One region of the Salinicoccus sesuvii genome, then DNA from elsewhere that is predicted to be linked to it. Evidence: predicted binding sites of a transcription regulator. Region 1 holds the regulator's gene; the other holds the start of a gene.
What was found. Region 1 encodes Rex, which represses fermentation and respiration genes when NADH is low (regulators of the CRP and FNR family bind a similar motif). Its sites were predicted from a motif close to TTGTGAAATATTTCACAA; they were not measured.
Positions count from the first base shown of each region.

Region 2: a site for Rex is predicted at 4,758-4,775, ahead of ACFOJ8_RS06390 (YwiC-like family protein). Genes of this name have one in related genera too.

Region 1 is NZ_JBHRWV010000010.1:861-6,930, reverse strand. Features, by position in the region: gene ACFOJ8_RS12085 (glycoside hydrolase family 32 protein) at 1-124, opposite strand, end outside; gene tatC (twin-arginine translocase subunit TatC) at 136-897, opposite strand; gene ACFOJ8_RS12075 (twin-arginine translocase TatA/TatE family subunit) at 952-1,218, opposite strand; gene ACFOJ8_RS12070 (redox-sensing transcriptional repressor Rex) at 1,229-1,861, opposite strand; gene ACFOJ8_RS12065 (ABC transporter ATP-binding protein) at 1,999-3,912, shown strand; gene tsaD (tRNA (adenosine(37)-N6)-threonylcarbamoyltransferase complex transferase subunit TsaD) at 4,173-5,195, opposite strand; gene rimI (ribosomal protein S18-alanine N-acetyltransferase) at 5,188-5,613, opposite strand; gene tsaB (tRNA (adenosine(37)-N6)-threonylcarbamoyltransferase complex dimerization subunit type 1 TsaB) at 5,619-6,070, opposite strand, start outside.
Region 2 is NZ_JBHRWV010000007.1:127,201-133,270, reverse strand. Features, by position in the region: gene fdhA (formaldehyde dehydrogenase, glutathione-independent) at 1-368, shown strand, start outside; gene ACFOJ8_RS06420 (hypothetical protein) at 443-817, shown strand; gene ACFOJ8_RS06415 (small multi-drug export protein) at 858-1,349, opposite strand; gene ACFOJ8_RS06410 (GNAT family N-acetyltransferase) at 1,480-1,752, shown strand; gene ACFOJ8_RS06405 (DNA topoisomerase III) at 1,840-4,026, shown strand; gene ACFOJ8_RS06400 (hypothetical protein) at 4,042-4,287, shown strand; gene ACFOJ8_RS06395 (TIGR04104 family putative zinc finger protein) at 4,404-4,715, shown strand; gene ACFOJ8_RS06390 (YwiC-like family protein) at 4,842-5,570, shown strand; gene ACFOJ8_RS06385 (carboxymuconolactone decarboxylase family protein) at 5,697-6,041, shown strand; gene aac(6') (aminoglycoside 6'-N-acetyltransferase) at 6,038-6,070, shown strand, end outside.

The DNA.
Region 1 (6,070 bases):
CAGGCGGTTGGATATGATATTTCTGCCGCCATGGATCTTCTTGCGCCCTTCCAAGCTGGTGCATCCATTTTTCATCACTGCCATCAAGCACCTGAGGTGCTTCTTCATCCCAATTGAATTTCACCTGGAACCCCCCTATTCGGAATCCAACGATTCCTCTAGTGCTTTTTGCTCTGCTTTCAGATATCTACGATAGCCGATTTTGGAAATGTAGATGCTAATTTCATAAAGAATAATCATCGGTATAGTAATCATGACATGCGTCATCACATCCGGTGGTGCAATAAGCGCTGCGACCACCAACAAAATGAAGTAGGCATATTTTCTGTTCTGCTTCAAAAAGGATGGCGTCAATAGTCCTAGCTGGGTTAAGAACAAGACTAGAATCGGCATCTGGAATATGATTCCGAATGGCAACACCGTCCTGAAAAGGAAGCCAAAATACTGGTTGATTCCAATCGTCGTTTCGATACCCATGTCCTCGGATAATTCGAACGTGAACTGGATGATATAGGGCACAAGAACGAAATAACCAAAAGCCATACCGAGTAGCATCAGGATCATGACAATCGGTATATAACTCAAAGTCAGCTTCTGCTCATTACTGTATAACCCCGGAGAAACAAATGCCCAGAGTTGATAGAGAATTACTGGCAGCACAATAACGAAACCGATGACAACGATAATCATTAAATAAATTTTCAATGGATCCGTTACCTGGAATGCATGCATCTGTATTGCTTGTGTCCATGGAGCATTCTGCATATGATAAATCAATGGCTTAGACAGGAAAAAACCGATGATCAATGCACCTACGAAAAAGTACATGACAATCAGTAGCCGCTTTCTCAATTCATCCAGATGCTCGGTAATCTCCCTTTTTTCCGAGTCGTTCATAATTCGTTTTCACCTCTTCAAAAAAAAGGCGGCTTTCGCCACCCCTTTGGATCTTTATACTTTAGTTTCTTCAACCTTTTCAACTTCGACTGTTTCGATCTTCTTTGGTTGTTGTTTCTTATCGCGTTCGTCGTCATCGTCATCATCATCAGTGGCGAGACCTTTGGTTGCATCTTTAAATTCTCTTAAAGTTGAACCCATTGCGCGTCCGAATTGAGGCAATTTTTTAGGTCCGAATATGATCAATGCTACAACAGCAATCACGATCATACTTGTCGGGCCTACTGCCATCAGCGTCACCGGCATTAATGTTTCGAGCATAGTATCCCTCCTAGATATGTTTCATATAAAAGAATAGTGCCTGTAATTCAACGCTCAAATCTATATTATGGACATAGATTTCATCACTTACGTTCAATCTGATCGGCGTGAAGTTGAGTATGCCTTTGATACCCGCTTCCACCAGACGCTCAGCCATATTTTGACTGACTTCAGCTGGCAGGGTGAGTATCGCGACGTCTATGCCGTGCTGACTGACCAGATCTTCAAGCTCATCCGAATGATATACTGCCGTGCCATTGATGGATGTCCCGACGATCTGAGCATTACTATCAAAAGCAGCTACCACATTCATTCTATCATTTATGTTGTTGAATTTGTAGTTTAATAATGCACTGCCCAAATTCCCTGCACCAATGATCGCTACGTTCCTCACTTCGTTACCCTGGATATGCTCCATGAAGAAATTCAGCAGGCTCTTGACATTGTAGCCGTAACCTTTCCTGCCGAGCTCACCAAAGTAGGAGAAATCTCTCCTAATTGTGGCTGAATCAATATCCAGTGCTTCGCTGATCTCTCTTGAGGAAACTCTATCTACACTGGATTTTTCGGCGTTCTTGAAAAATCTATAGTATAAAGGAAGACGTTTCATTGTTGCGTTTGGGATTTTCTTTTTACTATTCAAATGTCCCACACCTCTTCTATTGCACTCTGTTGGTATATTATAGCATATCTCCATTTTCATAGTGTAGTCATTGTCATTTAATTTCATCGTTTTTTTGACTCATTTATTGTAAAATTGAATGGAGTGGGGGAATTAATATGATAGTAATGCAATTAGGAAATGTAGGAAAGTCTTTCGGTACAGACCAGATTTTCTCAAATATAAACCTTGAAATAAAAAAAGGTGAAACAGTCGGTATCGTCGGCAAAAACGGTGCCGGCAAGACGACATTAATGAAGATGATGGCCGGGGAACTCGGTATTGAAGAAGGCAGAATCACAACTCCGAAGGGTATTGCAATTGGATACCTTACCCAGCAGATGACACTTGAATCCACTCAGACTGTAAGGGATGAAATGATGCGACCCTTCGCCGATCTACTGTATACCCAAGAGGAAATGAACGCCACAACCAGATGGCTAGCAGAACACGATTACCAGCATCCCTCCTATAGTGAACAGATGGAGAAATACGACAGACTGCAGAACATCTTCGAATCTAGTGGCGGCTATACAATTGATGCCCAGATTAAGACAGTCCTTATCGGCCTGAACTTTTCGAACGATGATCTTGATCGTAATGTCGATGCTTTCTCAGGTGGTCAGAAGACACGCCTTGCACTCGGCCAGATGCTTTTGTCAAAACCCGATCTGCTACTGCTCGACGAGCCAACCAATCATCTCGATATGGGGACTGTAACATGGCTTGAACAGTACCTGAACAGCTTCACCGGGGCAATTGCGATTATCAGTCACGATCGCTATTTCCTTGATCGTACCGTAGACAAGATATTCGAAGTCGAGATGCATCGAGGAACACTCTACCACAGCAATTATACGAAGTATGTGAAAGAGAAAGAAAAAAACTTCAGTCTGCAGGTAAAGGCGTATGAACATCAGCAGAAGGAGATCAAACAGCTCCAAACATTCGTTGAAAAAAACATAGCGCGAGCATCGACGAGTAATATGGCCAAAAGCAGACGTAAGAAACTGGAACAGATGGATCGGATGGATACACCGATGATCGACCGCAAAAGTGCACGTTTTTCTTTTGATATAAGAAGGGAAAGCGGGAACGATGTTCTCAGAATCAACTCCCTCTCCATTGGATATGAGCAGACACTAAACAGTGGCATCACTCTGAATGTCGATAAAGGCGACCGGCTGGCCATCATCGGTCCAAATGGTATAGGCAAATCTACTCTTGTAAAGACGATTGCCAAAGAGCTGCCGCGGCATGAGGGAGAGATCATATATGGGACGAATGTTTCCATCGGGTATTATGATCAGAAACAGGCAGAATTCACCTCTAACAGAAACGTATTAGAGGAACTATGGCACGAGTATCCAGAAATGAATGAAAGCGATGTTCGCAAAGTCCTTGGCCGCTTCCTTTTTACTCAGGAAGAAGTACTAAAAAGTGTCAACGATTTAAGCGGTGGCGAGAAAGCACGTATACAGTTGGCCCGGTTGATGCTAGAAAAAAATAATCTACTCATACTCGATGAACCAACCAACCACTTGGATATCGACAGTAAGGAAGTCCTTGAGAAAGCCCTTCAGAACTTCCCCGGAACAATCCTATTCGTTTCTCACGACCGATACTTCATTGACCGCATTGCAACCAAGATTGTGGAAATGGATCAGCAGCATGTAAAGATCTACAATGGAGATTATAGCTATTACCGTCACAAGAAGGATGAGCAGGCTTCGCTCGCCATCCAAGAAGAAAGTAACCGATCTGATGAGCAGAGTGGTTCCGATTATCAGCAGCAGAAGCAAAAGCGTAATGAAATGCAGAAACTGAAACGTGCTGCTTCGAGAATTGAAGAAAATATTCTCCAACTGGAAGAAGAAATTTCGAGTATAGAAGAGAAACTAGCCGAGCCTGAAGTATATGGTGACTACGAGAAAGCATCGGAATACAATCAGCAGTTGATCGAGAAGCAACAAGCATTGGAATCTAAGATGCTCGAGTGGGAAGAAACAGAGGCACAGATTGAAGAAGTATAAACTCTGAAAATACCCTTCTTTTAAAGTGATGGATCAGTTGTCTGATGTTATACACAGCACCGAACCTTTCACCTCAGGGATCATTGCGATTGGTCCACATTGTCCACCTTTTATCCACAGATTTGTACACATATATATCCCCAGTTATCGTCGGCTTTCCTCAAATTTTTATTTTTTATCGACAATTTATCCACAGATGCTAGGAAATAAAACTTTGTACTCTATATAAAAGGGCGGTCCTGAGTTACAGGACCGCCCTTTTATATACTGTATTCTTCAATATCAATATAGTTTCTGCCGTTAAGATCTAAATCACCAAATGCTTTATGTTTATAGAGATGATAAGCTACCGCACCAATCATTGCAGCGTTGTCTGTGCAGTATTTTAAAGCAGGAACACTCAATTTTATATTCTGATCCTGACAAAGTGTTTCAAATCGTGTGCGGAGGCCTCTGTTTGCTGCGACACCACCAGCGATGATCAAGTTTTCAACGTCGTATTCCGTTACGGCTTGCATGGTTTTTTTCGTCAGTACATCAATGACACTCTCCTGAAAGCTCCTCGCTACATCTTCATCTTTCACTTCGAGATCTTTCTGTCTATGGTTGTGCAATGTGTTAATGACTGCCGACTTTAAACCACTGAAACTAAAATCATAACTTCCAGGCTCAAGATAAGCTCTTGGAAAATTAAAACTGTCCTTACCTTCTGTGCTGAGGCGATCAATATGAGGACCACCCGGATACGGCAGTCCGATAACTCTGGCGACCTTATCGTAAGCTTCACCCACCGCATCGTCCCTTGTCTCTCCGATAACTTCAAAAGATAAATGATCCTTCATATAGATTAATTCTGTATGTCCGCCTGAAACAATGAGGGAGATGAGTGGAAAATTGATCTCCTCTTCCAACTGATTGGCGTATATGTGTCCTGCAATATGGTGGACCGGAATCAATGGCAGATCATGAGCAAAACTAAAAGCTTTGGCTGCATTTATACCGACTAGTAGTGCACCAATCAGACCCGGCCCTTCCGTCACTGCTACCGCAGATAGATTCTCTGGCATCAATCCCGAAGTCTCAAGTGCTTGTTCAATAACCACTGTTATCGTCTCAACATGATGTCTTGAAGCTACTTCTGGCACGACACCGCCAAAACGTTTGTGGCTTTCGATCTGACTGACTACAACATTGGCTAGAATATCATTTCCATTTCTAACAATACTACATGCTGTTTCATCACAACTCGTCTCGATACTTAGTATAACGACATCTTCATTCATTGAGCTTCATCCACATCACATGTGCATCCTTTCCAGGTCCATAGTAATCTTTACGAATTCCCCCATAGAGGAACCCTTCTTTTTCATATAACTTTATTGCTTTTTCGTTGTCGATACTTACTTCTAATGATAGTATATCAGCAGAATTTGATGCATAAGCTTTAGCATGCTGCATCAATTGCCGACCGTAGCCTTGGCCCTGCTCTTTACCACTGACGGCTATGGTTGTTATCTGGCTCTGATCGATGACCAGCCACATACCACAATAGCCAACGATATTGCCTTCCTTTTCTATCACAAAATAGTATGCAAACTGGTTAGCGGTCAACTCTCTTAAAAATGATTCCATATTCCAGGAAGTGTGAGGAAAAGAAGCACATTCAATATCGTATACTGATTTCAGATCCTCGATTGTCATTTTTCTTATTTCTGTGTACGCTCCATCCAATTCTTCTCAGCCTCCGATAGTTTTAGATATTCCGGAACCATACTGTGAACATCCTCCTCGCGTATCATGGTAACGTACCTCTCAATCGTGCTAATACGTGGGACTGTGTGGAGATATGATTCAATTTTTTCACTGAATTTCTCATCACCATCCAAAAGAGATTGTTGCTTTGGATATTCTTCAAGTTTTTCACTCAATGCATCAAGAGACCTATACCCTTCCGTAACTCGTATGCTCATCTCAGACTGATCCACTTGATAAGCTGCACTGTAAACATTTCCTCTTCTCCCATCAAACATGGGAACCAGTATGCCTGTTCTATTGCTTGAAGATGCGATGACAGCCAATGAAGATACCGAGTAGAGAGGAACACGAAGGGCATATGCCAGTGTCTTTGCCACAGTAACACCGATGCGGACACCAGTAT
Region 2 (6,070 bases), on a different contig from region 1:
GGGGCGAGCAGCCAGCTGCCGTACTCAACAGCATCATGGACATCACAACAGCAGGCGGAAAGCTTGGTATCCCTGGTCTTTACGTTACAGAAGACCCAGGCGCAGAAGATAAGGATGCACAGCAAGGGACATTGAAAGTCCGACTCGGACTGGGCTGGGCAAAAGCACATACATTTGTTACTGGTCAGACACCAGCAATGAAGTATAACCGTGACCTGATGAAGTCTATCCTTTCCGGCCGTGCAAATATTGCCAAAGCAGTTAATGCCACTGTGATCAGTCTTGATGAAGCGCCAGACGGCTATAGAGACTTCGATAAAGGGGCTGCTAAGAAATTCGTTATCGACCCACATGGCTACTTGAAGTAACATATTAAGGTATTACACTGTAGTTGCCGGACTTTAAAGTCCGGCAACTATATACATAAGTTTAGGAGAATTAGATGAAGTGGTTCAGGAACAGCCTACCCTTTTTTGTGATTGGTTATGCTATTATTTGGTTCGTTGTCATTTTAAATATAACAGAAGAACCTCCTTTTTTAGCGCCGCTTGCCGTCATGATACTGGGTGTTGTTTTCACCTCTGATATTGATGATTTGTCCGACGATGCTAGAAAAATTGATTCGTTTTTAATACGCAGTCTTTTTTCAGTAGTGATGGTTGGTTTATTCATCAATGAGATAATCACCAGTATTACTTTAAACCAATTTGGTTTAGTTTTTTTAGGTACCTATTTTACTTTGGAACTATCAATTCATAAGATAAAACCTTTGAAGAATCTAATCATCAGCGTATTTGGATCGAACGCAAAAGACTAAACCCCCCGCAAAACCGTTTCTCGGTTTTGCGGGGGTTTAGTTAATCTTCTATAAATCTGCTCAAGAATTGGCGATCTTCAAGATTCATGAAGTCCACACCGAAGAGTACAAGAAGGGATAAACCGAGTGTCCATGCAATGACACTGATTGTCACCCATAGAAAAGTTGCTTTCTGACTGCCCCCAAGCATTAAAGCCATCAGTGCAGTGAAGTGGCTGCCCACAAAAAAGGGACCGATAAGTGCGAGACCAGGTAGCCCGAATCGGTTCCAGATTTTTTCTGCACGTTGTGACTTCCTGCTCTTCTCCTGGCCTTTTTGCTTCTGGCGTTCAAGGTACCATTGCTTTATGCGGTCGACCAGCACAATAAGCAGCAGTAGGGTCACAAGATTACCCAGGACACCGATGATTAGTGTCATCGTGAAGTTCATACCCCCAAGAATGCCAACAGGCACCACGACAAATGCTTCAAATAGAGGGACTGCGGAAAGTAAAAAGACGACAATGTAGGCAATGATCAGCGAGGTATTCATTCTTATCCTCCAAAAGTAGGTTTTTTTCTAGTCTAACACAAAGTATCTCCAGGAGAGTTCAGTTATATGTTTGAAATACTTGAGAACGTCTATTAACAACTATACGAAAATGTAACAGGAGGAAATAGATATGGATATTAAAAAAGGTGACAACTTATTTTTTGTCGGGGAAGATGAACTAAATCCAGACGCAAAAATTGTCTACAGTGTAGATGATGATGGAGACTACGTCATCGAGGAAACTCACGTCAATGATGAACTGGAAGGACAAGGGGTCGGCACTCAGCTTGTAGAGACAATGGTCGAATTCGCTAAGCAAGAAGATAAGAAGATCGTGCCCCTTTGTCCATTTGCCAAAGATGTAATGGAGAAAGATGACAATATGAACCAACTAATTAAATAATGATTTTATACCAGGGGATGAACATCCTCTGGTTTTTTCTGTATAATGGCTTACAAAAGTGTTTTGATTTTGAAAGGGTGAAGTTGTTTGTCTAAAAGTGTAGTACTCGCGGAAAAACCTTCTGTGGCCAGAGATATCGCAAAAGTATTGAACTGTCACAAGAAAGGAAATGGGTTTATAGAAGGGGATCGTTACATTGTAACTTGGGCCTTGGGGCACCTAGTGACGCTTGCCGACCCTGAAAGCTATGACAGTAAATATAAAACGTGGAAGCTCGAAGATCTTCCGATGCTGCCAGATCCTCTCAGACTGACGGTCATTAAAAAGGCAGGGGGGCAGTTTAATGCGGTTAAGACGCAACTGCTCAGAAAAGATGTCAATAAAATTATCATCGCTACAGATGCAGGTCGTGAAGGGGAGCTCGTTGCCCGCTGGATTCTTAAGAAAGCAAAGGTGAATAAACCAATTGAACGCCTATGGATTTCTTCAGTTACTGACAAAGCAATCAAAGAGGGATTCCAAAACCTTAAACCGGGAAAAAATTACGAGAATCTATACGAAGCTGCAGTTGCACGTTCTGAAGCTGACTGGTATATCGGATTGAATGCGTCGCGCGCACTGACTACAAAATTTAATGCCCAGCTCAACTGTGGTCGTGTTCAAACACCGACACTTGCGATGATTGAAAGCAGGGAAGAGGAGATAAGAAACTTCAATCCAAAGACTTACTACGGTGTTGAAGTGGTAGCAGACGGACTGAAACTCACATGGCAGGATGAGAAAGGTAACAACAGAAGTTTTGATAAAGAAAAAATTGATACCATTGCCAGTAGCACGGACGGTAAGGAAATGGTGGTTGAGGCTGTAGAGAAAAAACCGAAAAAAACCTTCGCACCCGGCCTATACGACCTCACCGAACTTCAGCGTGACGCCAACAAGCAGTTCGGGTTTTCTGCTAAAGAAACACTGAACGTCCTTCAAGGTCTATATGAACGTCATAAGGTAGTCACATACCCAAGAACAGACTCAAGGTATCTTTCGCAGGATATCGTCCCTACTTTGACTGAAAGGCTAAAAGCATGCGGCATCGGCAATTATCGTGCCATAGCGACAAAAATACTGCGTGGTAAAATCCAGAGCAATAAATCGTTTGTCGATGACACTAAAGTCAGTGATCACCATGCCATCATTCCGACTGAAAATCATGTGCATATAAGCGACTTCAATGAAAAAGAGCGGAAGCTATACGATCTAATCGTCAAAAGGTTCCTTGCAGTCCTCTTACCGGCACATGAATTCGAGCAAGTCACTGTAAAAGCTAGAGCTGACAAGGAAGTGTTCACTGCCAGAGGTAAAACCGTTCAAAAAGAAGGCTGGCGAGCTGCATATTCGAACAATTATGAAGACGACGTGCAGGATGATATTAAAGATCAGCAGCTCCCCCAACTTAAAAAGGGGGATGTCCTTAATGTAAAGCACATCAATGGGACAAGTGGTCAGACAAAAGCACCTGCACGTTTTACTGAAGCAACGTTACTTTCGGCCATGGAAAACCCTGCGAAATACATGGAAGTACAGGACCGGAAATTAAAAGAAATATTGGATTCCACTGGTGGTCTTGGAACGGTAGCAACACGTGCAGATATCATTGATAAGCTCTTTAATTCATTCATGATCGAGAAGAACGGTCAATCAATCAGAATTACTTCAAAAGGGAAGCAGCTTTTGGACCTTGTACCAGATGCGCTCCGATCACCTGCAACAACCGCAGTGTGGGAACAGAAACTTGAAAGTATTGCCAAAGGCCGTCTTAAAAAATCGGTATTCATTGAGGAAATGCAGTCGCACACCAAAGAGATTACAAAGGAAATTAAAAATAGTGACAAGAAGTATAAGCACGATAATATCTCTGGCAAGTCATGTCCTGATTGCGGTAAACCGCTCCTTGAAGTCAATGGTAAAAAGGGTAAGATGCTGGTTTGCCAAGATAGAGAATGTGGGCATCGTAAAAATGTAGCCAGAGTGACCAATGCACGCTGTCCAAAATGTAAAAAGAAGATGACTTTGAGCGGAGAAGGAGAAGGTCAGATCTTTACGTGCAGATGTGGCCATAGAGAAAAACTTTCTGCATTTGAGGCGAGAAGAAAAAAAGAAGGGCGCGGTAAAGTCGACAAGCGCACTGTTAACAAATATATGAAAGAACAAGAAGCCGAGGCGCCGATTAACAATGCATTGGCCGAAAAGCTAAAAGCATTGAACCTTGATAAACAGTAAAGTGAGATGATTTCAATGAAACAGTATTTAGCTGTAATGTCCAGTTTCATAGCAATATTCTTAGTCAGTTTGTTTATAGTCAACATGATTTCTACATTATTCATGCCTACTATGGTCAGCGATCCGTGGGCGGCTGCGGGTCAGAATGAAGCGACCCTTGTTATTTATAGTGGATTCACGACAATACCTGTACTTATTTCTGGAATGATTGCACTTAGTGTCAGTTACATTCTTTTTAGACGGTTTGCAGTAAGCGCCTAACAGATACATTAGTGGACAGCAGCATGTGTATTGTATTTTCAATAATCCTATGGCATAATGTTTCGACCAGGTGGAACGCATAGACGATGTTGCCACTTTGGAAAAGGAGAGGTATTTTGATACGCTGTAGCAGTTGTCATGAAAGTTGGAACATAAGAGCAGTGCTCAAGCGATGCACTACGCTGAGTCCCGGTATGGAGTGTCCATCATGCGGTCAAATGCAGTATCTGTCTGATAGATACAGGGAACGCAGTCTGATGATTATGATGCTTATACCACTGCTGATGCTCATTCCTGCTTTCTTTGATATTCCGATCATGGCCATGTCAATATTGATTTTCGCTACGTTCATTGTAATTGGAATTATCCATATATTTACAATAGAGCTCGTCAGCGAGGCGGACATAGGTCATCAAAGTTTCTACTAAATACAATTGAATATATATTAAGGGCTGTCCGTTGGACAGCCCTTGTTTATTTATTCACAAAAATGTCGTTTCCCTTCCTGTACCTCCTCTGACACTTGTTCTATCATGAAGTTAAGAGGTGATAGTATGAAATTTAAGAAGCAGAATCAACATGGTGCATGGGCGATGGTTTTCATGCCGCTCCTTATCGGTATTGCGGCAGGTGGGTTTCATCCGGCTCAGCTGAGTTACATGTTGGGCTGGCTGATGATGTTCTTCATGGCCGACCACATATTGTTCTTCATCAAAAAGCGCCGCAAGAATACATATGGCTATCTATACGCGGCAAGTTTGTTCTTTTTATTGTCCGTAGTGCTGTTTATCTATCCATTGGTTATCGAATACCGTATCTTCTACTTCTTTTTAGCAATGCTGCCCTTTGGCGCAGTGAATGCCTACTTCTCTTACCAGAAGAATGAACGGAATATTATCAATGATCTTTCCGCCATCATAATTTTCAGCATCGGGGGAGGCGGCATTGCTTTCCTCAACCTACACACATTCAGTTGGCCTGTAATGTTTGTGATTGTACTCAGCGCCTTGTTCTTTACGAGTACTGCTTTGTTCGTCAAGACGATGGTCCGGGAAAAGAAAAATCCCAAGTATCAAATCGCATCATTTTTATATCATGTAATAGTGTTTACCGTAATGCTCTTGGCACACTGGATACTCGGATTGGCATTCCTCTTCAGTTTGCTCCGCGCGATTTTGGTATATGGACGGGAATGGAAAATGAAACAGATCGGTATATTAGAAATTATCCACGCCACTTGGGTGACCGTCTGGACAGTCATGCTGCTAATTGTAGTTGTTTAGGGTCTGAATGAGGTGAATTATACTCACTTTTCTTGATATAGTTATGACAAGCGTCAAATATCCAACCATTGAACGCCCTACAAGCAAATATACCGGGAAAAAATAATCTAAGGAAAAGGTGAGAAGATGGCACATTTCAATGAAATTAATACGACGGCCCAAGGCAATACGAAAAGACTTCAGAAAAGTATTCCAGATACGATGAAAAGTTTCAAAGATCTTCAGGATGCTGCTTATGCGCCCGGTGCACTTGATAAAAAAACTAAAGAGTTTGCAGCTCTGTCTTACGCAATCGCAGATAAGTGTGAAGGCTGCATCGGCAATCACGTCAATAAGCTCATCAAACTCGGTGCCTCGCGTGATGAAATCGCCGAAATTGCTGGTGTTGCCATTGTAATGGGAGGCGGACCTGGTAGCGTATACGGTGGCAAAGCGCTTCAGGCATATGATGATGCCATGGAAAACCAATGATCCGACATGCCCAACAAGAAGACGTAAAG